Regions from separate parts of the Comamonas sp. 23 genome, predicted to be linked through region 2. Evidence: riboswitches for the same ligand, from Rfam matches in the RefSeq annotation. Region 2 holds a riboswitch; the other holds the start of a gene.

Region 1 (11,862 bases), 920 kb from region 2:
ATACCAGATCCACGCCCAGGATGCCCATCAGCTTCATCAAGCGTTCAGCGCTGACCGACTCGGCATTGCGCTCCATGGCCGAGACCGTCTGCTGGGTGACCCCCAGACGCGTGGCCACATCCGCCTGGGTCAGCTTGGCCGTCTTGCGAAAGGCTTTGAGCAGCGTCGGCAGCTGTGCCGTCGTGCGTACGGTGAATTCGTCCATGGCGCGCTCCTCTGCAAGCAGCAGAAAAACACACTATACGCTGTATTTGTGATTTACAAAATATAGGCTGTATTTCCGTTTTACAACCTAAGGATTGTATTTACGCCAGATTCGGCGCCAGCGCGCGGCGCAGGACCTCGATGTCCATGCCCCGGCGCTGGGCCATATCGGCCAGCTGGTCCTCGCCGATTTCGCCGACATTGAAGTAGACGGCTTCGGGGTAGCCCAGGTAGAAGCCACTGACGCTGGAGGCGGGGAACATGGCCAGGCTCTCGGTGAGGTGCATGCCGATATCGGCGGCATCCAGCGCCTTGAACAGGTCGATCTTGGCGGTGTGGTCCGGGCAGGCGGGGTAGCCGGGGGCGGGGCGCACGCCCTGGTATTTTTCCTTGATGAGTTCCTCGTTGCTCAGCTGCTCATCGGCGGCATAGCCCCACAGGTCTTGGCGCACGCGCAGGTGCAGGCATTCGGCAAAGGCTTCGGCCAGGCGGTCGGCCAGGGCCTTGAACATGATGCCGCTGTAGTCGTCCAGTGCGGCTTCAAATTCCTTGTCCTTTTTCTCGGCGCCAATGCCAGCCGTGACGGCAAACAGGCCGGCGTAGTCGCCGATGCCCGATTCCTTGGGGGCCACAAAGTCGGCCAGGCAGCGGCTGGGGCGCATCACGTTGTCCACCGCCTGCTTCTCGGTTTGCTGGCGCATGCCGTACCAGGTCAGCAGCTCGGTGCTGCGCGACTCGTCGGTGTAGAACACGATGTCGTCGCCCACGCGGTTGGCGGGGAACAGGCCCATCACGCCATTGGCCTGCAGCCAGCGGCCTTCGATGATCTTCTTGAGCATGGCCTGGGCATCAGCCAGCACCTTGCGCGCCTCCACACCGACCACCTCATCGTCGAGGATGGCGGGGTACGGGCCGGCCAGGTCCCAGGTCTGGAAGAATGGACCCCAGTCGATGTACTGGGCGATCTCGGCCAGGTCAAAGTTCTTGAACACGCGGCGGCCCAGCACGCGGGGCGTGACGGGCGGGTGCGCGGCAAAATCCACCGGGGTGGCATTGGCGCGGGCCTGGGCCAGGGTCCACAGCGGCGTTTTCTTCTTGTTGGCGTGCTGGGTGCGCACCTTGTCGTAGTCGGCCTCCACCTCTTGCAGGTAGCGGTCCTTGTTCTCACCCAGCAGGCTCTGGGCCACGCTCACGCTGCGCGAAGCATCAGGCACGTAAAGCACCGGGCCTTCGTACTTGGGCGCAATCTTCACCGCCGTGTGCACGCGCGAGCAGGTGGCGCCGCCAATCAGCAGCGGAATTTTCTTGATGCGGAAATAGTCGTCCTTGTGCATCTCGCCGGCCACATACTGCATCTCTTCGAGGCTGGGCGTGATCAGGCCCGACAGGCCAATGATGTCCGCGCCCTCGGCCTTGGCACGGGCCAGGATCTCGTGGCAGGGCACCATCACGCCCATATTGATGACCTCGAAGTTATTGCACTGCAGCACCACGGTGACGATGTTCTTGCCGATGTCATGCACATCGCCCTTGACGGTGGCGATGACGATCTTGCCCTTGCTCGACACGTCCACGCCCGCCGCTTCCTGCTGGCGCTTTTCCTCTTCGATATAGGGCACCAGGTGGGCCACGGCCTGCTTCATCACGCGGGCCGACTTGACCACCTGGGGCAGGAACATCTTGCCGGCGCCAAACAGGTCGCCGACGATGTTCATGCCGTCCATCAGCGGCCCTTCGATCACATGCAGCGGGCGCCCGCCGCCTTGCATGACGATGGTCTGGTAAGCCTCTTCGGTATCTTCGGTGATGAAGTCGGTGATGCCATGCACCAGTGCATGCGACAGGCGCTCGTTGACGGTCTTGGGGCTGTCTGGCGTGCCGCGCCATTCGAGCTTCTTGCTGTCGTCCTTGGCGCCGCTCTTGGCGCTGTCGGCCACTTCGACCAGGCGCTCGCCGGCGTCGGGGCGGCGGTTGAGCACCACGTCTTCGACGCGCTCGCGCAGCACCGGCTCGAGGTCGTCATAGACGCCGACCATGCCGGCGTTGACGATGCCCATGTCCATGCCCGCCTGGATTGCGTGGTACAGGAACACCGTGTGGATCGCCTCGCGCACCGGGTCGTTGCCGCGGAACGAGAACGACACGTTCGATACGCCGCCGCTCACCTTGGCGCCGGGCAGGTTCTGCTTGATCCAGCGCGTCGCCTCGATGAAGTCCACGCCGTAGTTGTTGTGCTCTTCGATGCCGGTGGCCACGGCAAAGATGTTGGGGTCGAAGATGATGTCCTCGGGCGGGAAACCGACCTCGTCAACCAGGATGCGGTAGGCGCGCTCGCAGATCTCGATCTTGCGCTCGTAGGTATCGGCCTGGCCTTTTTCGTCAAAGGCCATGACCACGGCGGCGGCGCCATAGCGCTTGACCAGGCGCGCATGCGCTTTGAACTCGTCCACGCCCTCTTTCATCGAGATGGAGTTGACGATGCCCTTGCCCTGGATGCAGCGCAGCCCCGCCTCGATCACCTCCCATTTGGAGCTGTCGACCATGATGGGCACGCGGGCGATATCGGGCTCGGAGGCGATCAGGTTCAGAAAACGCACCATCGCGGCCTTGCTGTCGAGCATGGCCTCGTCCATGTTCACATCGATCACCTGGGCGCCGTTTTCCACCTGCTGGCGCGCAACGGCCAGCGCCTCTTCGTACTGCTCGTTCAGGATCAGGCGCGCAAAGGCCTTGGAGCCCGTCACGTTGGTGCGTTCACCGACGTTGACAAACAGGCTGTCCTCGCCAACAAACACGGGCTCCAGGCCCGACAGGCGCATGGGAGGAACGGAAACGGGGGCAGCAGACGCGGACATGGGGCTCACCTGTGAAAACCAGAAAACAGAGACAGAACAGGTGAGCGCCGTTGATGCGGGCCATGCGCGGCATGCCCGTCGACCTGCCCCAAGCCTGACAGGCCTGCGATGGGGGTACCACCGGCCTGCTGCAGCGCTCCTTGGAACAAGGCCCTGCATTTTAAGCCAGGCCGGGCGCCAAAGCACAGGCAGAGGGGCTTGTCCATAGCCACAAACACCATTCACCATTGTTGGTTATAGACCTATTCAATCAGACGATGCTTCGGCATTCACCCATATTGCAGCGCTTTGCCGGCAAACAACGCCAACCCATAGGCAACACCGGCTTTCTGTTTTCAAACAGGTCCAGGCCTGCTTTTTGAGGAGAATTCCCTTGCATCTGAGTTTCAGTGCTTACTACACCCTGATCTTTGCCGTCCTCGTGCTCTTGCTGGGCAAGTGGCTGACGCGGCACATCCGCTTCCTGCGCGACTTCAACATCCCCGAGCCCGTCTCCGGCGGCCTGGTGGTGGCCGCCCTTATCTTTGCGCTGCACCAGGCCACCGGCCTGACCCTGGCCTTTGCCACTGGCATGCAGACCAGCTTCATGCTGGTGTTCTTCTCGTCGATCGGGCTGAGCGCCAACTTTGCCAAGCTGCGCGAAGGCGGCATGGGCCTGGTGGTGTTTCTGGGCGTCATCGTCGCCTTTATCTTTGTGCAAAACGGTGTCGGCGTGGGCTTGGCCACCTTGCTGGGGCTGGATCCGCTCATTGGCCTGGTCGCGGGCTCGATCACCTTGCTGGGCGGCCACGGCACCGCTGGCGCCTGGGGCTCGGTGCTGGAGAACCAATACGGCCTGAGCGGCGCCACCGCGCTGGGCATTGCCTGCGCGACCTTTGGCCTGGTCATCGGCGGCCTGCTGGGCGGCCCTCTGGCCAAGCGCCTGATCACGCGCCACCAGCTGGCCCAGCCACGCACGCTGGCTGAAAAGGAAGTGAGTGAGCACACCCCAGGCAACGACAGCAGCCAGGTCGCCAATTTCGAGACGCCCAATACCGCCCCGCGCCTGATCACCGCCGAGGCCGCCATCGAGACCCTGGCGCTGTTTGCCGGCTGCCTGGCCTTTGCCGAGTTCATGACCAGCGCCACCCAGGGCACGATGCTGCAGCTGCCCACCTTTGTCTGGGCGCTGGGCGGCGGCGTGGTGATCCGCAATGTGCTCGACTACGGCTTTGGCTTCAAGGTGTTTGACCGTGCCATCGATGTTTTTGGCAACGCCGGCCTGTCGATCTACCTGGCCATTGCGCTGCTGTCATTCAAGCTCTGGGAGCTGGCCGAGCTGGCCGGGCCGCTGATGCTCATCCTGGCGGTGCAGACCGTGGCGCTGGCGCTGTTTGCCGTCTTCATCACCTTCCGCACGATGGGTCGCAACTACGACGCCGCCGTGCTGGCCGCCGGCCACTGCGGCTTTGGCATGGGCGCCACGCCCACGGCTGTGGCCAATATGCAGGCCATCACCAGCCAGTACGGGCCCTCGCACAAGGCCTTCCTGATCGTGCCGCTGGTAGGTGCGTTCTTTATCGACATCATCAATGCCTTTGTGCTGCAGCTGATGATTGCCTGGTTGCGCTAAAGCACAGCCATTAACAGCAACGGGGCGCCAGTGGTAACACGGCGCCCCGTTGTGCTTTCCGACCCTACTGTGCCGATTGCGGCAGGCCAAACAGGCGGTCAAACGACCAGTTGAAGACAAAGGTGTAGACCAGGAAGAACAGCAGCAGGCCGATGTCCATCACCAGCGCATCCCAGAGGCTGACCTCGAACCACCAGGCAAACAGCGGCACGAGCATGAAGACGAGACCGCCTTCCATGCCCAGCGCATGCGCAATGCGGCGGCCCAGGCCGCGCCCACGGGTGGGCTGGGTGGCTTCCCAGCGCTCGAACAGGTGGTTCCAGACCACGTTCCACAGAATGGCGATGGCCGACGAGGCGGCGGCTACGACACCGGAGTGCGCAGCGCCCTGGCCCGACAGAGCCGACAGGCCTGCCGTGGCGGCCACGATGGCGATGGCCTCGTACAGGGCCACATAGACCACGCGCCGCATCGGCCCCTGCAGCGACCAAGGGCTGTTGTGTATTTTTTGAACTGACATGGGGCGCTATCTTATGTGTCATGAACTGATAACATAAGTCAGAATCTTTCATAAAAATTGATACATCAATGCGCAGTGCCTTCGCCCCCTTTGACTCCGACACGATCCAGACCCTGTTGGCCGTGCTCGACCATGGCAGCTTCTCGGCCGCAGCCCGGGCGCTGGGCAAGGTGCCCTCGGCCGTCAGCATGCAGATCGCCCAGCTCGAGGCCGAGCTGCAGATGCCGCTGTTTGCCCGCGAAGGGCGCGAGCCCCGACCGCTGCCCGCCGCATTGGCGCTGGAGCCGCAGGCGCGCCTGCTGGCCGCGCAGCTGCAGCAGCTCAACGCCCATGCGCTGGCGCTGGAGCAAGGGCTGGAATCGCGGCTGAGCCTGGTGATGGCGCCGGAGCTGCTCTCAGCCCCCTGGGCTGCGCCACTGGCCGCGCTGGCGCAGGAGTACCCGCAGCTGGCCGTCGAGGTGCTCACGGCCCCCCAGGCCGATGCGCTGACCATGCTGCACAGCGGCCGCGCGCAGCTGGCACTGGTCTTTGAGCGGCCGAGCCTGGACGGCCGCGAAGGTTTTCAGGAAGTGGCGACCGAGACCTTGCTGGCCGTCATCGCCCCCAGCCACCCGCTGATGCAGGCGCTGGTCCAGGCGCCTGCGCCCGGCGAGGCCGCCCGGCCCCAGCTGCGCGAGCACCACCTGACCAATACGCGCCAGATCATCGTTGCCAGCCGCGACTGGTCGCTGGACCATGAGCGCCTGGTCTACGCCCGCGATGTCTGGCGCACCGACAACCATGTGGCTGCCTTGCAGATGGTCAGCGCCGGCATTGGCTGGGGCTGGCTGCCCCAGCCGCTGGTGGCACCGCTGCTGCAGTCGGGCGCTCTGGTGGCGATGGAGTTTGCCAACCTCAGCAATGGCGCCCAGCTCTATGTGGATGTGGTCTGGTCCAAGGAGCACCCGATGGGCCTGGCCGCCAAGCGCTTTGTGGCGCTGGTGCAGGCAGCCTCCCAAACACCTTAAGCGCCCGGGGCTTCTTGCGGCGCAGCGGGGGCGGGCGGCAGGTCGCGCACATGGATGTCCATCTGCGGGAAGGCCACCGCAATGCCGGCTGCCTTCAGCCGCGCGTTGATGCTGCGGTTGAGGTCGTTGCGCACCGGCAGGCGGTCATCCACCGCACCCACATAGACGCGCAGCTCGAACTTCTGGCCCTGGCCTTCGAGCGCCATGAACCAGCAGTTGGCCTCGGGCTCGCGCAGCACCTTGGGGTGCTCGGCCGCAATGGCCAGCAGCATGCGCTGCACCTCGCCCGGGTCGCTGCCGTGCGCAACCGAGACATCGATGATCAGGCGCGTCACATCGTCGCTCAAGGTCCAGTTGGTCACCTGGCCGGTGATGAAGGTCTTGTTCGGGATGACGATTTCCTGGTTGTCGAAATCCAGCACCGTGGTGGCGCGCGTGCGGATGCGGGTGACGGTGCCGGTGTGCTGGTTGATGGTGATCACATCGCCGACCCGGAAGGGCCGCTCGACCAGCAGAATCAGGCCCGAGACAAAGTTGGCAAAAATCTCCTGCAGGCCAAAACCCAGACCCACGGTCAGCGCGGCGGCCATCCACTGCAGCTGGCTCCAGCGCAGGCCCAGCAAGGACAGCGCGCTGACCGTGCCGGCAATCGTGATGCCGTAGCGCGCCAGGGTCGCCATCGTGTAGCGGTCCGAGCTGCTGACCCGGCGCGTGCCGGAGAACACCACCTCGACCAGGCCGGGCAGGTTGCGCGTCAGGCTGAAGGTCATCAGCAAGATCAGCGCACCCACCAGCAGGTCCATCAGGCTCACCGGCGCGGGGCGCGCAATGCCACTGGCCTCGGTATTGGTGGTGTACCACAGCACCACGCCCTCAAAGCGCAGCAGCGCTGGCAGCACCGGCGACCAGGCGTACACCAGGCTCAGCGCCACCAGCACCCGCTGCAGCAGGCCCAGCAGGCGGTGTGCCTGCGTGCTGACGGTGACCAGCGCCATCTGGCTTTGCTCATCGGCGGCATTGTTGTTGGCCGGGGCGGGGCTGCCAGTGGCGGCATCGGCAGCCGCTGCCGCATTGGCCGCCTGGCGCTGCAGCGCAGCGGCGCGCAGGCGGTTGAGCGCCAGGCGGCGCTCGCCCAGCAGCAGCCAGCGCCGCAGCAGGCTGACCAGCACCTCGGCCGCCGCCAGGAACACAAAGCTGCTCAGCAACGCCTGGATCACCTCGGTGGCGGTGTAGACATAGCCCAGCCCGATGCCCACCAGGGTCACGGCCAGCACCAGCAGCACGGCCACGCTCACCACCTGGCTCCAGCGCAGGCCCGGGCGCTGCTTGCGCAGGCTTTGACGCAGGTAGCGCAAGGCCATCCAGCCCAGGCCCAGGGTCAGCACCAGCAGGCACATGCGGCCCCAGGTGCTGATCGCCGAATCATCGTGGCTGAAGAAGGCCAGGCCGCCCAGCAGATCGATGGGCACGATCAGCCAGGTGGCGCGCAGCACCATCTGGCGCAGCACCTGCACGCGCTCGCGCGGCCAGCCAAAATGCGCCACCGCCAGCCCGCAGGGGCGGAACAGCACGTTGAGCAGGGTCACGACAAAGACAAAGGCACTCAGCTGCTCGAGCGCCTGGCCCAGCGGCTCGAGCGCCACCGGCGCTGCCGTCGATTGCAGCAAGGTGCCCAGGGCGGCCGTGGCAAAGCTCCAGGGCAGCGCATACAGCAGGCTCCAGCCCAGCGCCATCAAGGTCAGGCCAAAGTGGTCCTGCGAGAAATTGTCCACCTGCGTGGCAATCGCCTGCAGCTTTTGCAAGGCATAGCGGCGCAGGCCCAGCAGCAGCAGCACGCCGGCAAAGATACCGGCATAGATCCAGAGGTTGCGCAGCATGCTCGCGCCCAGCGCCCGCGCGGTGTTCCAGGGCGAGGCGCTCGCGCCCTGCTCCAGGGGCGCACCGTCCGAGCTGCGCAGCACCGAGCGCCATTCGTCCAGCCAGGCGCCGCCCATCGCCAGATGGCTGGGGAACCACAGCAGCTCCTTGTCCATCACCTGGCGCAGCGCGTTGCCGCTGTTCAAGGTCGATTGCAGCGCCGCATCGGTCTGCTCCAGCACCGCAATGCGCCGCAGCAGCAAGGGCTGGAGCTGGTCAATCAGCGCGGCCTGCTTGGTCCACAAGGCTGTGCTCTGGGCACTGCCGCGCGTAGTCATGCCCGAGTTGCCGCCACCCGTGGCCGTGCCGTTGAGGCTGAAGCGCCGCTCGCTGGCATTGAACAGCGCCAGCCGCAGCTCGGCCAGCTGCCGCAACGTGGCCTTGCGGCGCGACTGGATGGTGTTGACGGTGGGCAGCGCCACGCGCTGCTTCCACAGCCACTGGCCCACCGAGGCGCTGCCGCCCAGGCGCAGGCGCGCCTGCGTGTCGCGCAAGGCCGAGGCCAGCTGGCTTTGGCGGTATTCGTCGCTCGCCAGGTCCTGGCGCTCTTTGACCAGGCGGTCGTTGTGCGCCAGGATCTGGGCGGCCAGCGCGCTGTTTTGCTGCGCCAGCTCGCGCACGGCGGCCGAGGCCTCGGCCGTGTCGTTCTCGGCCGCCTGCGTTTGCTGCACCTGCTGCTCGAGCTGCTGGCGGGCGCGGTCGGCAATGCGCTGGTTGAGCCAAGCCACGCGCGGCGTGCGCTCGAGCAGCTCGCGGCGCTGGGTCTGCAGTTGCACATCGAGCAGGCGCTGGCGGGTCTCGATCGTCGATTGCTCTTCCTGGCGCAGTGCCAGCTCCTGCGTGGCGCGGCGGTGCTCGGCGCTGCGGCGCTGCTGGCGCGCCTGGGTCAGCGCCTTCGACTCTCCCGGCTCGGCCGTCACCGGCGTCGCGGTCTCCTGCACGCGCTGCTGCAGGCTGGCCAGGTCGCTGCGGCCATTGCCGGGCTGGGCCACCAGGTTGGCCTGTTCGGCCGCCGATTTCTCGATGCCGGACTTGAGCGCGGCAATCGCCTCGCGCTCGTCGGTCAGTAGCTTTTCCAGCACTTCCTGGCTGGCATTGGCGGGTACACGCTCTTCCCAGCGCGTCTGTATCTGGCCCAGCTCCTGGTCACTCAGCGGTGCGGGGGGCGCGCCCGCGGGGGTCTGCACGCGGCTGCGCAGGCGCTCGAGCGACTGGGTCAGCGCATCGGCCTCCTGCTCGGCCGTGGTGGTGGCCTCGCGCTGCGCCTGGATGGCGCGCTCTTCATCGCTGCTGCTCGATGAACTGCCCCCCAGGCCCGCCAGCGAGGTCAGTGACTGTGCCGTCGCTGCCGAGGGGAGCAGGCATGCGCACAGCAGCAGCCACAGGGCCGGCAACCACCAGCGTGGCAGACCCTGGCGGGCAGAGAAAGAGAGGGGGGAGGCTCGCATCGGCACAGTGTATCGGTATGCGCCCTCCCCGGAGGCTAGGACAAGGGCGCTGCTTGCACCTGATAACAATGCTTTCAACGTCCCTGGCGGTGGCCGTGGCGGTAGTGGCTGCAGTTGCCAGGGACGCTGGGATGCTCAGCGCGGTGGCCGGCTATCCTGCATGCGGTCAAAGGCCTTGTCGATATCGTCGGCCTGCAAGGTGGCCTGCAGCGGCTGGCGGCCGGCGCGCTGCTGGTCGATCTGCTCTTGCATGCGGGTGGCGACCTGCATCAGCACGCGGTGCAGCCCCAGCTGCTGGCGCCGGCTCTGGTCCAGGTGCTCGACCACCGGCTGCAGCGACTGCAGCACCAGCTGGCCCAGCTGCTGCACGGCCAGGTCCAGCGGCGGTGCATCAGCGTGGCGCGCGGGCTGCGGCGCCGGCGCGCTGTCCAGCACCGCCTGGCGAATGCCGTCGAGCGACTGGCCCACGGCCGTTTGCGCCTGGCCCCACTGCGCCAGCATGCGCTGCAGGCCCTCTTGCGCGGCGCTGTCACCCTGGTGGCGGTCCTGCTGTGCCTGGGCCATCGCACGCGTAGCGGCGACCAGGTCGACCAGCTGGGTCGTCACGCGGGTGGTCGCATCGGCATTGGCGCCACCTGCGGCCTGCTGGCGCTGGAACTGGGCCTTGATCTCGGCCCAGCGCGCCTGGGCCTGCGCATCGGCGCTGCCGCGCAGCTCGGCGAGCTTGAGCAGGTTCTCCTCGGCGCCGCCGGTCAGCATCTGCGCCTCGCCCTGGTAATGGTCGCTCAGCATCTGCGCCATCTCGGCATCGTTCATCACCGGGGTGATCTTCTCGGCGAGCTTGTTCATGTTGCGGTAGCTGCCCTGCAGCTTGAAAGGCGGCTCCGTGCGGTAGCTGTCGTCCTGCGCGGCGCTGTGGATGTACTGCTGGTTGACCTTAAACACCAGCTCGCGCACCTGCAGCATGCGCTGGAGCACCGCCTCCATCTCGCGCAGCTCGGCGGCCGCATAGTCGTGCGACAGCGCATTGGCCGACACCTCCTTGCCCTGCACCCGGTCGAGCAGCAGGTACAGATCCTGCAGGCTGCGCGTGGCCATCGGCGCGAGCACCGCGTTCGAGGTCATGCTGTTTTCGATATAGCTGAGCTTGAAGACCTCATCCATGCCGCCCAGCACATCGCCCAGGTTGTAGATGTCGGCGCGGTTGGCCAGCATGTCGGGGATCTTGAAGACCTCGCCCGACTCGGTATAGGGGTTGCCGGACATGACCACGCAAAAGCGCTTGCCGCGCATGTCATGGGTCTTGGTCTGGCCCCTCCACACCCCTTCGATGCGGCGCGTGCCATCGGACAGCGAGATGAACTTCTGCAAGAACTCCGGATGCGTGTGCTGGATATCGTCGATATACAGCATCACGTTGTTGGCCATCTCCAGCGCGAGGTTGAGCTTTTCGAGCTCCTTGGCCGCCGTCGCATCGGGCGCCTGGGCCGGGTCGAGCGAGCGCACCGAGTGGCCCAGCGCCGGGCCGTTGATCTTCATGAAGATGAGACCCAGGCGGTTGGCCACGTACTCCATCAAGGTGGTCTTGCCGTAGCCGGGCGGCGAGATCATCATCAGCAGGCCCATCTGGTCGGTGCGCTTGTTCTCGCCCACGACGCCGATCTGCTTGGCCAGGTTGTCGCCAATCACCGGCAGGTAGATCTCGTTGATGAGCCGGTTGCGCACAAAGGACGACAGCGGCCGGGCCTTGAACTCCTCGAGCCGGAAGCGCGCGCGGTACTCGCCCAGCAGCTGCTGGCGCAGCGCCTGGTAGCGCTCCCACTGCGGCAGATAGCGGCGGTAGTGGCGCGCCGCACGCGTGGTCAGCTCGTCGAGCTGGATGGACATGCGGCCGGCATCCACCCGGCCATGCTGGCCCAGCAGGCCCAGCACCTCGCAGCGCAGATCCACATTGCTGACCTGGTGCGGCAGCTCGCCCTGGCAGACCAGCCAGGCGGCCGCTTCGCTGCAGTAAGGCAGCCAGGCGGCACGCTCGGCCTCGGGGGCGGCCTTGGCCACTGTCTGCAGCCAGTGCAGCGCGCTGCGCCAGCGCTGGGCCAGCGGTGCGGCGCCGCGCTCGCGGCTGGCCTGGCCGGCCTCGCCGCCCGCCCAGTAGCGCTGCAGATCGGCCCAGTGCAGGCCTTCCTTGGGGCCGGCCTTGAGCGCCTGCTGCAGCGCGGCCACCACCGCCTGGCTGGCGCCCGAGAAATGGAAGCGCAGCGCCTTGTGCGCCAGCTCGGCCTGCAGGTAATCGGCGGCG
Region 2 (11,862 bases):
GGTGCGCATGTCGGCCATCTCGGGATGGGCATCGGCGAGGCTGCAGACCTGCAGCGATTCCTCGGGCGTGGAGACGGCGCGGGCAAAAATCAGCAGACGCTCGGGCTCGCAATGCTGGCGCAGCAAGGCCAACAGGCGGTTGAAGCCTTCGGGCCGGCTGTGCGAGCGCGGGTTGTAGAAGGCCATCGCAAAATCGGCTTCGGCCGCCAGTTCCACCCGGCGGGCAATCACCGGCCAGGGCTTGAGGTTGTCCGACAGATTGATGCAGCAAAAATCATGGCCCAGCGGCGCGCCTGCGCGGGCGGCAGCGGCGAGCATCGCGGTAACGCCAGGCAAGACCTGCACGTCCAGTGCCAGCCAGTCCTGCGCTTGTGGTCCCTCAGCGCTTTCGATGGCTTCAAACACCGCCGATGCCATTGCGAACACGCCCGGGTCACCAGACGACACTACCACGACCTGCCGGCCTTGGGCGGCCAACTCCAGCGCCTGCCGGGCGCGGTCGAGCTCCACCCGGTTGTCCGAGGCGAGCCATTGCGGCTCGCGGCTGCCAGCGGCTGCGCTCTGCGCCACCAAGGCCTGCGCCCGCGCCACATAGGGGAAGTAGCCCACGACATCGTCGGCGGCCAGCAAGGCCTGCAGTACCGCAGGCGTGATCTGGTCCAGGTCGCCCGGGCCCAGGCCGGCAATGGTCAGTTGGCCGCTGCTTACCATGCGGCCTCCGGGCGGCGGCCCTGGCCGTGCACCAGCACGATCGCGAAATAGGGGCAGACTTCGTCGCCCACGTCACTGAGGCGGGCGACCAGCTGCTGGTCGGTGGTGCCGTTTTGCACCAGCCAGGCGGCATCGGCGCGGCCCGCGCGGGCGAGCGCGCGGCGGATGCGCGGCAGGTTGCGGCCCACCTTCATCACCACCAGCGCGTCGGCCGTGTCCATGCGTCGCACCAGCTCGTCTTCGGACAAGGTGCCGGTCATCACGCTCAGCACATCGTCGCCCCAGGTGATGGGCTCACCGGTGGCATGCCAGCAGCCCACCATGCCGGGGATGCCGGGCACCACCTGCAGGTCCACATCGCCGCGCGCACGCAGCCGGGTGTAGAGGTGCATGAAGGAGCCGTAGAGAAAGGGATCGCCCTCGCAGAGCACGATGACCTGTTCCTGCCGGGCCAGTTCGGCCAGGCGCAGGCACCAGTCGTCGTAAAACTGCGCCAGCTGCTGCACATAGGCGGGGCTGTCCACCGGGATTTCGGTGGTCACCGGGTACTCCATCGGGTACTCGGCGGCCTGGCCGCTGAGCATGCCTTCGACCAGCTGGCGCGCCTTGCCGGGCCGGCCTTTTTTGCGGAAAAAGGCCACATGGCGGGCGCCGCGCACCAGGCGGTCGGCCTTGATGCTCATCAGTTCGGGATCGCCCGGGCCCAGGCCCACGCAGATGATGCCCGTTGTGGCGACGCTGGTCTTATTCAACATGGCTGGCCATGGCATTGACGGCGGCCACGGTCATCGCCGAGCCGCCCAGGCGCCCGCGCACGATCATCGCCGGCACCGGCAGGTCCTGCATCAGCGCCTCTTTGGACTCGGCCGCGCCGATAAAGCCGACCGGGAAGCCGATGATGGCCGCAGGGCGGGGGCAGCTCGGGTCCTGCAGCATGTTGAGCAAGTGAAAGAGGGCGGTCGGCGCATTGCCGATGGCCACCACGGCACCGGCCAGGTGCGGGCGCCACAGCTCCAGCGCCGCAGCGCTGCGGGTATTGTTCATTTGCTGCGCCAGCTCGGCCACAGCGGGCTCGTGCAAGGTGCAGATCACCGGGTTGCCGGCGGGCAGGCGCGAGCGGGTAATGCCTTCGCTGACCATGCGCACATCGCAGAGCACGGGCGCGCCGGCCTCCAGCGCGCGCTGGCCTGCCGCGACTGCGCCGGCGGAAAACTGCACATGCGCGGCCAGCTCGACCATGCCGGCGGCATGGATCATGCGCACCGCCACGCGCTCCTCACCGGGGGTGAAGCGCTGCAGATCGGCCTCGCGGCGGATCGTGGCGAAGGACTGCCGGTAGATCTCGGCGCCATTGGTTTCGTAGGTATGAACCATTACATTTCTTCAAACAACAGCCCGGGATTGTCGCGCAGACTGCGCGCGCTCCAGCGGGAATCGGGGACGGCCTGGGCCGTGGCATGGCGGCCGCGCCCATAGACGGGCCCATCGCCGCCCGCTTGGGCCACCAAGGTGACAGTGGCGGGCAGCTGGCGTGCGCAGCCTTTGCTGCAGCCCGAGACATGCAGGTGCGCGCCCTCGGGCACATGGGGGGCCAGGGCGAGCGCTAGATCCTGCGTGGGCGCCAGGGCTTGGCGGCAACCGGGCGCGCCGCTGCAGGCCGAGACGCGCAGCCGCGCATCTTGCGCGTCGCAGATCCAGTGGTCGCGGTCGGTCAAGCCCGCCCCTGGCATGCCCTGGGGCGCAAGGCCTTCGACCAGCAGCATGCGCCAGGGTGTGAGCCGCAGGCCCGTGATGCCGCTGCGCGCCAGGCGCGCCAGCGCACTGGCAGCAACCCGGCCCAGCGGCGCGGCCACCAACGGGCCAAGACCGCACTGCCAGCCCGGTTTTGGCTGGCTCGGTGCGGGCAGGTATGGGGGCGCTTCATGCAGGCCAGCGGGCAGCGCCAGCGGTGGCAGCGCGCCTGTATGGGCTTGGGCCTGGCGCAGCAGCTGGGGCAGGCGGCCGGGGTGTTCGCCGGCTGCACGCCGCGCGCGCGCCTGCGCCACACACCAGCGGGCCAGTGCCAGGGCGGCTTGCACGCTGAGGATGGCGTTGTCTGCCCGCCAGGCGATGGGGTAGCCGGGCACCTGCAGCAGCCAGCCTTGGGCGCCATCGCGAACCAATTGCACATCCGCCGCGACCTCGGCGAGGCCGCCATGGCGGCCGCTGGCCAGCGAGACGCCAAATTTGGCAGGCAGGCCTTCCAGCGCGGTATCGGCCAGCAGCGCCTGCTGCAAGGCCTCGGCCAGTGCGAGTACGCCGTCACCGGGCTGGCACAGCGGGTCGATGACCAGGTTGCGCAGCTGCTCCTGGCGGGCATCGCCATCGAGCAGGCCGTGGGTGGCCAGGGCCGCCAGCAGCGCGCCATGCCCCGCAGGGGCGACGCCGCGCAGCTGGATATTGGCGCGGCTGGTCAGCTCCAGCAGGCCGGCGCCATGCTCGCTGGCCAGCTCGGCCAAGCGCAGCGCCTGCCCGGCCGACAGCCTGCCCAGCGGTGGGCGCACCCGCACCACCAGCCCATCGCCAGAGGCCATGGGCTGCCAGGCGCCAGGGCACCAGCCTTGGGTCTGTGGAAGGGGGGAGGGTGGGGTGGCAAACATGGAGCAGGCGGCAGCGCAGTCGCAATGCCGGGGTGCTGAAGTGTAGCGAAGTGCCCGCTTGCTGCCGGCCAGCAGGCACAAACCACCCCGGTTTTTTGTCACAATCGGGCGCATGACGCTTGCTGCCCCCCGCATCCTCTTGGTGGACGATGATCCGCATATCCGCCGCTTTGTGCGTCTGGCCATGGAGGACGAAGGCTGGCAGGTCTTTGAGGCCGACAGCGCAAGGCGTGGCCTGATTGAGGCGGCCAGCCGCCAGCCCGATGCGCTGGTGCTGGACCTGGGCCTGCCCGATGCCGATGGCAAGACGCTGATCACCGAGCTGCGCGGCTGGAGCGGCCTGCCGGTGCTGGTGCTCTCGGCCCGCGACCAGGAGGACGAGAAAGTGGCGGCGCTCGATGCGGGCGCTGACGACTACCTGAGCAAACCCTTTGGCGTGCCCGAGCTGCTGGCGCGCCTGCGCGTGATGCTGCGCCGCAGCCAGCGCAGTGGCGGCGAGCAGCCTGGCAGTACGGTGCACTTTGGCGATGTGGAGGTGGACCTGGCAACGCACGAGGTGCGCCAGGCCGGGACGGCGGTGCATTTGACGCCGATCGAGTTCCGGCTGCTCGCGGCGCTGATCGCCGGCCAGGGCCGGGTGCTGACGCATCGCCAGCTGTTGCTGCAGGTCTGGGGGCCGGAGTACCTGGACCGGCCGCACTACCTGCGCGTGCACATGGCCAACCTGCGCCAGAAGATCGAGGCCGAGCCGGCCCAGCCCCGGCACCTGCTTACCGAGCTGCAAGTGGGCTACCGCCTGGTGGGGTTACAGGGCTGATGCCCTTATAATCGCGTTCCATCCGAGGAGCGTTGCAGCGTTTCCCAGTCTGGTCAGGCGCCAGACCACCATGGGGCGTGAGGCTCGGATTTCATCTCGCAACGACGCTCACCCACGCTTTCTGTGCGGTGAGATGGTTCTTCCCTTCTTCCGCGGAACGTGGTTTTTCATTCAATTTTTGGAGAAAACCATGAACGCTGCTGTTCGCTTCAATCCCGCTGACTCCGCGATTACCGATATTTCCCTGGCCGCTTGGGGCCGCAAGGAAATCAAGATCGCCGAAACCGAAATGCCTGGCCTGATGGCCGTGCGTGAAGAGTTCGCCGCTGCCCAGCCCTTGAAGGGCGCGCGCATCACCGGCTCGCTGCACATGACCATCCAGACCGCCGTGCTGATCGAGACGCTGACGGCGCTGGGCGCCCAAGTGCGCTGGGCCTCGTGCAACATCTTCTCGACCCAGGACCACGCAGCAGCGGCCATCGCCGAGACCGGCGTGCCCGTGTACGCGATCAAGGGCGAGTCGCTCAAGGACTACTGGGACTACACCCACGCGATCTTTGAATTCGGCGCCAAGGGCACCGAAGGCGAAGGCCCGAACATGATCCTGGACGACGGCGGCGATGCCACCATGCTGATGCACCTGGGCAAGAAGGCCGAGAAGGACATCTCCGTGCTGGCCAACCCCGGCAGCGAAGAAGAGAAGATCGTGTTTGCCGCGATCAAGGCCAAGCTGGCCGTCGATCCGACCTGGTACAGCCGCAAGTCGGCCCAGATCCTGGGCGTGACCGAAGAGACCACCACTGGCGTGCACCGCCTGAACGAAATGTCGGCCAACGGCTCGCTGCTGTTCCGCGCGATCAACGTCAACGACTCGGTGACCAAGTCCAAGTTCGACAACCTCTACGGCTGCCGCGAATCGCTGGTGGACGGCATCAAGCGCGCCACCGATGTGATGATCGCCGGCAAAGTGGCTGTGGTTGCTGGCTACGGTGACGTGGGCAAGGGCTGCGCCCAGGCGCTGACTGCGCTGCGCGCGCAAGTCTGGGTGACCGAGATCGACCCGATCAATGCCCTGCAAGCGGCGATGGAAGGCTACAAGGTCGTGACCATGGAGTACGCCGCTGACAAGTGCGATATCTTCGTGACCACCACTGGCAACAAGGACATCATCCGCCACGAGCACATGGTCGCGATGAAGGACGAGGCCATCGTCTGCAACATCGGCCACTTCGACAACGAAATCGATGTCGCATCGATCGAAAAGTACGAGTGGGAAGAGATCAAGCCGCAAGTCGACCACATCACCTTCCCCGATGGCAAGAAGATCATCCTGCTGGCCAAGGGCCGCCTGGTGAACCTGGGTTGCGCCACCGGCCACCCCAGCTTTGTGATGTCCAACTCCTTTGCCAACCAGACGCTGGCGCAGATCGAGCTGTTCACCCGCCCCGACGCCTACGAAGTGGGCAAGGTCTATGTGTTGCCCAAAGTGCTGGACGAGAAGGTCGCACGCCTGCACCTGAAGAAGGTCGGCGCCCAGCTGACCGAGCTGACCCAGGCGCAAGCGGACTACATCGGCGTGAAGAAGGAAGGCCCTTACAAGCCTGAAACCTACCGTTATTAAATTGAGCGGTAATCCCAGCGCCTGGTGACACCGTTGTGTGCCGCTAGGCGCTGCAGCCCTGTTGGGCATTTGTTGTGAAGACGGGCTGCTCCGCTTGGGCGGGCCAGCCGGTCGTTTTGATTGAAGGAACGCGCATGCGCGCAGATGTGTTTTTGGTGGAAACGGGCCTGGCGTCGACCCGCTCGCAGGCGCAGCGCCTGATTGCTGCGGGTGTGCAATGGCGCACCACCTCGCTGGCCCCCTGGATCAAGGTGGCCAAGAACGGGGACGAGATTCCAGGAGGCGCCCAGGTGGAGCTGCTCGATGACTCGGAAGCCAAGTACATCTCGCGCGGCGGCTTGAAGCTCGAAGGCGCGCTGGTGGCGACCGGCCTGGTGGTCCGGGACCTGCGCTGCCTGGACGTGGGCCAGAGCACCGGTGGCTTTACCGACTGCCTGCTGCAGGCCGGTGCCCAGCAGGTGATCGGTGTCGATGTCGGCACGGGCCAGCTGCACGAGCGCCTGCGCGCCGATGCGCGCGTGGTCTGTGTCGAGGGCTTCAATGCCCGCGCGCTGACGCCCGAGTCCTTGCAGGCGGCCTGCGATCTGGCTTTGACCGAGATCGTCTTGGAAGAAGAGGACAACGACACCCAGCCGGTGGCCCCTTATGCCTGGATGCGCAATGGCGGCCAGATCGATGAGGAATACGACGACAGCCAGGACGCCAAAGAGCAGGAGATCGAGGACTTCAAGGCAGAGCGCAATGCCAAGCAGCGCGCCAAGGCAGAAGGCACGGCTCCGGTCGAGCGCCGCCGCCGCGCCGGCACCGAGAACGTCGATATCCGCCCCGAGTTTGACTTTGTCACCGGCGATCTGTCCTTTATCTCGCTGACCCTCGTGCTGCCAGCGGTGGTGAGCGTGCTCAAGCCCGGCGGCCAGCTGCTGATGCTGGTCAAGCCCCAGTTCGAGCTGCAGCCCGGCCAGATAGGCAAGGGCGGCATTGTGCGCGACAAGGCCTTGTACGCCGAGGTGGAACAGCGCATCCGCGCCTGCCTCGCCGAGCTGGGCCTGGAGGTCAAGCAATGGCTGGATTCGGTCATCGATGGCGGTGACGGCAACCATGAGTTCTTTGTGCATGCCCAGCAAGGCGCCGTGGTGAAGCTGCCTGCGCCTGCGGCAGCCGATGCCAGCGATGAGGCCCCTGCCGCGCCTGCCGCGCCAGCGAAGAAGGCCGCAGCCAAGCGCCCATCGCGGGCCGATATGCGTGCCAAGCGCGATCTGCAGGAGCTGTATGTGGACCCAGAAGCGGCCAGCTTTGGCCAGCCCGGCCCGGCACGCAGCAAGCAGAAAAAACGCAACGAGCGCTGAGTATTGACGACCTGGAAGACGGCCATGACCTTTCCCATCAGTTTTGAATTTTTCCCGCCCAAGACGCCCGAAGGCGCTGACAAGCTGCGCGTGGTGCGCCAGGCGCTGTATGCGCGCAAGCCCCAGTTCTGCTCGGTGACCTATGGGGCCGGCGGCTCCACGCAAGAGGGCACCTTTGGCGTGGTCAAGGCCATCCTTGATGAGGGCGTGGATGCGGCATCGCACTTCTCCTGCGTGGGCGCGACCAAGCAGACGGTACGTGCGCAGCTGCAGCAGCTCAAGGACATGGGCGTCAAGCGCCTGGTGGCCTTGCGCGGCGACTTGCCCAGTGGCTATGGCCTGGGTGGCGAGTTTCACTACGCCAGCGATCTGGTGACGTTTATCCGCGACGAATTCGGCCAGGATTTCCACATCGAAGTGGCCGCCTACCCGGAGATGCACCCGCAGGCGCGCAACCCTGAAGCGGACCTGCAGGCCTTTCTGGCCAAGGTGAAAGCCGGTGCCGATTCGGCCATCACGCAGTACTTCTTCAACGCCGATGCCTTTTGCAGATTTCAAGAAGATTTACAAAAACGCGGGGTAGACCTGCCGGTCATCCCGGGTATTATGCCGATCACCGGATCGACGCAGCTGATGCGCTTTTCGGATGCCTGCGGTGCCGAGATCCCGCGCTGGATTCGTCTGCGACTGCAAGGCTATGGAGATGATGTTGCCAGCATCCGCGCCTTTGGCCTGGATGTGGTGACCCAGATGTGCGAGGACCTGCGCCGCCGTGGTGCCGTCGGCCTGCACTTCTACACCATGAACCAAAGCGCAGCCACACTGGCGATCTGCGACCGGCTGGGGCTGTAGCCAACAGCGCTGTGGTCTTGCAGCGCGGTGGCCCCGAATGTGCCGAACGCGGAAAGACCAGGAGTTGCTGTTGCCCTCATCCACACGATCGCGATGCCGAGGCTGGCTGGCCGCTGTCAGCCTGGCCGCGCTCGCCGGTGGCTGCGTGCATGTGCCCAGCGACAGCGACGGCGCTGCGCCCGATGGCACGGCGCCCGATGGCGTGACGCAGAGCACAGCGCAAGGCCCTGTGCATCCCGAAGCCGCATTCACAGCCCCCGAGCGCTCGGCCGCCGAGTCGGCCATCACCTCCACCGCGCCTGAAGAGCTGGCCGCGCTGTCCGGTGAGCGCCGTGGCCTGGGCCTGGTGCTGCCGCCGTCGGCGCCGCTCAGCAGCATCGATGGGCTCTCGCGCCCTTGGGATGTGCCCGATATTCCTCCCGCCCTCAAGCAAGACCCTTACCGCTCGGCCGACCAGCAAGGCATGGCCTCCTGGTATGGCGGCCAGTTCCATGGCCGCAAGACGGCCAATGGCGAGCGCTTTGACAAGGAAGGCCTGACGGCAGCCCACAAGACCCTGCCTTTTGGCACCCAGGTCTGCGTGCGCAGCATGGTCACCGGCAAGGCCGTGGTGGTGCGCATCAATGACCGGGGCCCTTATGCCGGCGACCGCATCATCGACCTGAGCCAGGGCGCGGCCCAGGAGCTGGGCATGCTGGGCCTGGGCATCAAGCCGGTGGAGCTGTGGACCCTGGATGACGATGACGACGACTGCCCCTCATTTGTGCTGGCCGGGCGGCGCGGCAGCGGGGCACTGGCCGGTGATGCCGCGCCCCGCAGTCACCAGGCGGCCAAGGCCGCGGCGCACCCTGGCCGCGTGCGGGCCGTGGTACCCGCCGCCAAGGCCCGGGCCAAGCCTGCCAAGGCCGCACCCGCAGCACGGCGCAAAAAGTAAAACCGCAGCACACAAAAGCAAAAACGCAGGCCCATCTTTGTCGATGGCCTGCGTTTTTCTGTCCGGGGTTGACCCGGGCGGCGTTGTCTTTCCCGCCTGCGCTGCTTACTTGCCGCCGCTCTCCAGCACATAGCCGGCATTGCTGTCCTGCTGCAGCAGCTCGGCCATCTGGGGCAGGGCCACCTTGAGCTGGTCCTTCAGGGTGAACGGCGGGTTGATCAGGAACATGCCGCTGGCGGGCAGACCGGGGCGCTTTTCTTCGCCCTGGCGCATGGCGGTGGTGATCTTGCTGTTCTTGACCGTCAGCTCGGCATTGAGCCAGCTCTTGCCAAACTTGTTGGCCAGGGTCTTGAGGCGGCGCGGCAGGTCATGGGCTTCCTGGCGCGGAATGATCGGGTACCAGACCGCATAGGTGCCGGTGGGAAAGCGCTGCATGCTGTCGGCCACCATGTCGAGCACACGGCCGTAGTCGGTCTTCATCTCGTAGCTGGGGTCGCACAACAAAAAGGCGCGGCGCGATGGCGGGGGCAGAAATTTCTTCACGCCCTCAAAGCCGTCTTCCAGCAGCACCTGGACCTGGCGGCCGGCCTTCAGCTGCGCGATATTGCCACTCAGCGAGCGGCAGTCGGTGGGGTGCAGCTCAAACAGCTTGAGCTTGTCGCGGTCGCCCAGCAGGCGCTGCGCGATAAAGGGCGAGCCCGGGTAGACCTTGTAGGTGTTGCTGGTGTTGAAGGCTTTGACCATGTCCACATAGTCCTGCAGCATGGGGCACAGGTCCTTGGCACCTTCGAGGCGGCGAATGCCCTCGTCGGCCTCGGCGCTGGTGGTGGCGTAGTCGCCGTCCAGGCGGTACAGACCCGCCCCGGCATGGGTGTCCAGTGCAACCAATGCCGCCTCTTTTTGCGTCATGTATTGCAGGGAGGCAATCAGGATGGTGTGCTTGAGCACATCGGCGTGATTGCCGGCATGGAAGGCGTGGCGGTAACTGAACATAGGGCGCCAATGGTAGCGACAAGCGCTGTGCTACGGCGCCAAAGGGGCATGCAGCAGCTGCTACAAGCCCCAAAAACACCGAAAATATGCCTGAACCGAGTCCATTGGTGGGAAGTAAGGAGGCACTTTACGTCTTGCCGAAAAACTTTTATAATGGAGAGCTTCGCAGCGATTTTTATGAATCCCGCGGCGAGGACTTTGTGTGCAGTGCTTACGCGCCGCATGTGAGGGAGTACCGCCTAAGAGGCTTCCTGCGTGACGAGAGTTGCGTCTAGAAGAAGCACCGACCGCGGAAAAGGATTCGCCAAACCCTCTATTGAAAGAGAAAACTCATGTCTACATTCAGCGCAAAACCCGCTGAGGTGCAACACGAGTGGTTTGTGATTGACGCCACCGATAAGGTGCTCGGACGTGTCGCCAGCGAAGTGGCACTCCGTCTGCGCGGCAAACACAAAGCCATTTACACACCTCACGTTGACACCGGTGACTACATCGTCATCATCAACGCCTCCAAGATCAAGGTCACTGGTACCAAGAACACTGACAAGGTGTACTACCGTCATTCGGGCTTCCCAGGCGGCATCACTGCCACCAACTTCCGCGACATGCAAGTGAAGTTCCCTGGCCGTGCTCTCGAAAAGGCTGTCAAGGGCATGCTGCCCAAGGGTCCTCTGGGCTACGCCATGATCAAGAAGCTGAAGGTCTACGGTGGTGATGAGCATCCTCACACCGCCCAACAGCCTAAAGTGCTGGAAATCTAAGGAGTCCCGAGATGATTGGTGATTGGAACAATGGCACCGGCCGTCGCAAATCCAGCGTCGCCCGTGTGTTTCTGAAGAAGGGCTCCGGCAAGATTGTTGTGAATGGCAAGGACATTCAACAATACTTCGGCCGCGAAACCTCGATCATGATTGCAAAGCAGCCTCTGGTGCTGACCGGCAATGTCGAAACCTTCGACATCCAGGTCAACGTGCACGGCGGCGGTGAATCCGGCCAAGCCGGTGCCACCCGCCACGGCATCACCCGCGCTCTGATCGATTACGATGCAGCACTGAAGTCGCAACTGAGCCAAGCTGGCTTCGTGACCCGTGACGCACGTGAAGTCGAGCGTAAGAAGGTCGGTCTGCACTCTGCACGCCGCGCAAAGCAGTTCTCCAAGCGTTAATTGCTGGCTACTTGCCAAGAACCGCCCCTCGGGGCGGTTTTTTTATGGCTGCTCGCTACGGCTTGGCTATTCCCACACTGCAATTGGCGTCACCCCGCTCGCAGGCTGCGAGAAACATGCGATTGGAGTACCATCCTTTGCAGTACATCAAATAAGACAGGAGTCGTCTCCCATGAGCGAAGTTGCTGAAAACACCATGACGGAAATGCCCACCCCGATTGTCTTTACCGACAGTGCAGCGGCGAAGGTGGCCGATCTGATTGCCGAAGAAGGCAATCCGGATCTGAAGCTGCGCGTGTTCGTGCAAGGCGGCGGCTGCTCGGGCTTCCAGTATGGCTTTACCTTTGACGAGATTGCCAACGACGACGACACGACCATGACCAAGAATGGCGTGTCGCTGCTGATCGATGCGATGAGCTACCAGTACCTGCTGGGCGCCGAGATCGATTACAAGGAAGACCTGCAGGGCGCGCAGTTCGTGATCAAGAACCCGAACGCCACGACCACCTGCGGTTGCGGATCGAGCTTCTCGGTATAAGCCGCGCAGTCTGTGATGGAAGGCATTGCTCCTGTGCTTGCCTTCTGGCCCACCACCTTGCCACAAGCCGCTGTTGACCAGCGGCTTTTGTTTTGTCCATGTCCGCTGAACTGACCCCCCGCCCCGTTGCGCCCCACAAGGAGCGCCTGCTCTGGCTGGTGGCGATTGCCTTTTTTCTGCAGTCGCTCGACGCCACGATCCTGAACATCGCGCTGCCGGCCATGGCCCATTCGCTGGGCCAAAGCC

What was found. Region 2 has a riboswitch for S-adenosylhomocysteine ahead of ahcY (adenosylhomocysteinase). Riboswitches for the same ligand answer to the same signal wherever they lie in the genome.
Region 1: it holds a riboswitch for S-adenosylhomocysteine, as region 2 does, so the genes downstream of both, metH (methionine synthase) here and ahcY (adenosylhomocysteinase) in region 2, are expected to answer to the same signal.

The regions. Positions count from the first base shown of each region.
Region 1 covers NZ_CP187127.1:355,314-367,175, reverse strand. Annotated here, with positions in the region: gene ACPEE1_RS01435 (helix-turn-helix domain-containing protein) at 1-205, opposite strand, end outside; gene metH (methionine synthase) at 306-3,059, opposite strand; S-adenosyl-L-homocysteine riboswitch at 3,095-3,207, opposite strand; gene gltS (sodium/glutamate symporter) at 3,433-4,671, shown strand; gene ACPEE1_RS01420 (PACE efflux transporter) at 4,736-5,191, opposite strand; gene ACPEE1_RS01415 (LysR family transcriptional regulator) at 5,260-6,198, shown strand; gene ACPEE1_RS01410 (mechanosensitive ion channel domain-containing protein) at 6,195-9,563, opposite strand; gene ACPEE1_RS01405 (DNA repair ATPase) at 9,699-11,862, opposite strand, start outside.
Region 2 covers NZ_CP187127.1:4,416,188-4,428,049, reverse strand. Annotated here, with positions in the region: gene cobJ (precorrin-3B C(17)-methyltransferase) at 1-711, opposite strand, end outside; gene cobI (precorrin-2 C(20)-methyltransferase) at 705-1,466, opposite strand; gene ACPEE1_RS19990 (precorrin-8X methylmutase) at 1,456-2,085, opposite strand; gene cobG (precorrin-3B synthase) at 2,085-3,350, opposite strand; gene ACPEE1_RS19980 (response regulator) at 3,463-4,167, shown strand; S-adenosyl-L-homocysteine riboswitch at 4,186-4,284, shown strand; gene ahcY (adenosylhomocysteinase) at 4,358-5,788, shown strand; gene ACPEE1_RS19970 (TlyA family RNA methyltransferase) at 5,923-7,134, shown strand; gene metF (methylenetetrahydrofolate reductase [NAD(P)H]) at 7,159-7,986, shown strand; gene ACPEE1_RS19960 (septal ring lytic transglycosylase RlpA family protein) at 8,057-8,920, shown strand; gene ACPEE1_RS19955 (23S rRNA (adenine(2030)-N(6))-methyltransferase RlmJ) at 9,026-9,913, opposite strand; gene rplM (50S ribosomal protein L13) at 10,246-10,674, shown strand; gene rpsI (30S ribosomal protein S9) at 10,686-11,078, shown strand; gene erpA (iron-sulfur cluster insertion protein ErpA) at 11,251-11,616, shown strand; gene mdtD (multidrug transporter subunit MdtD) at 11,715-11,862, shown strand, end outside.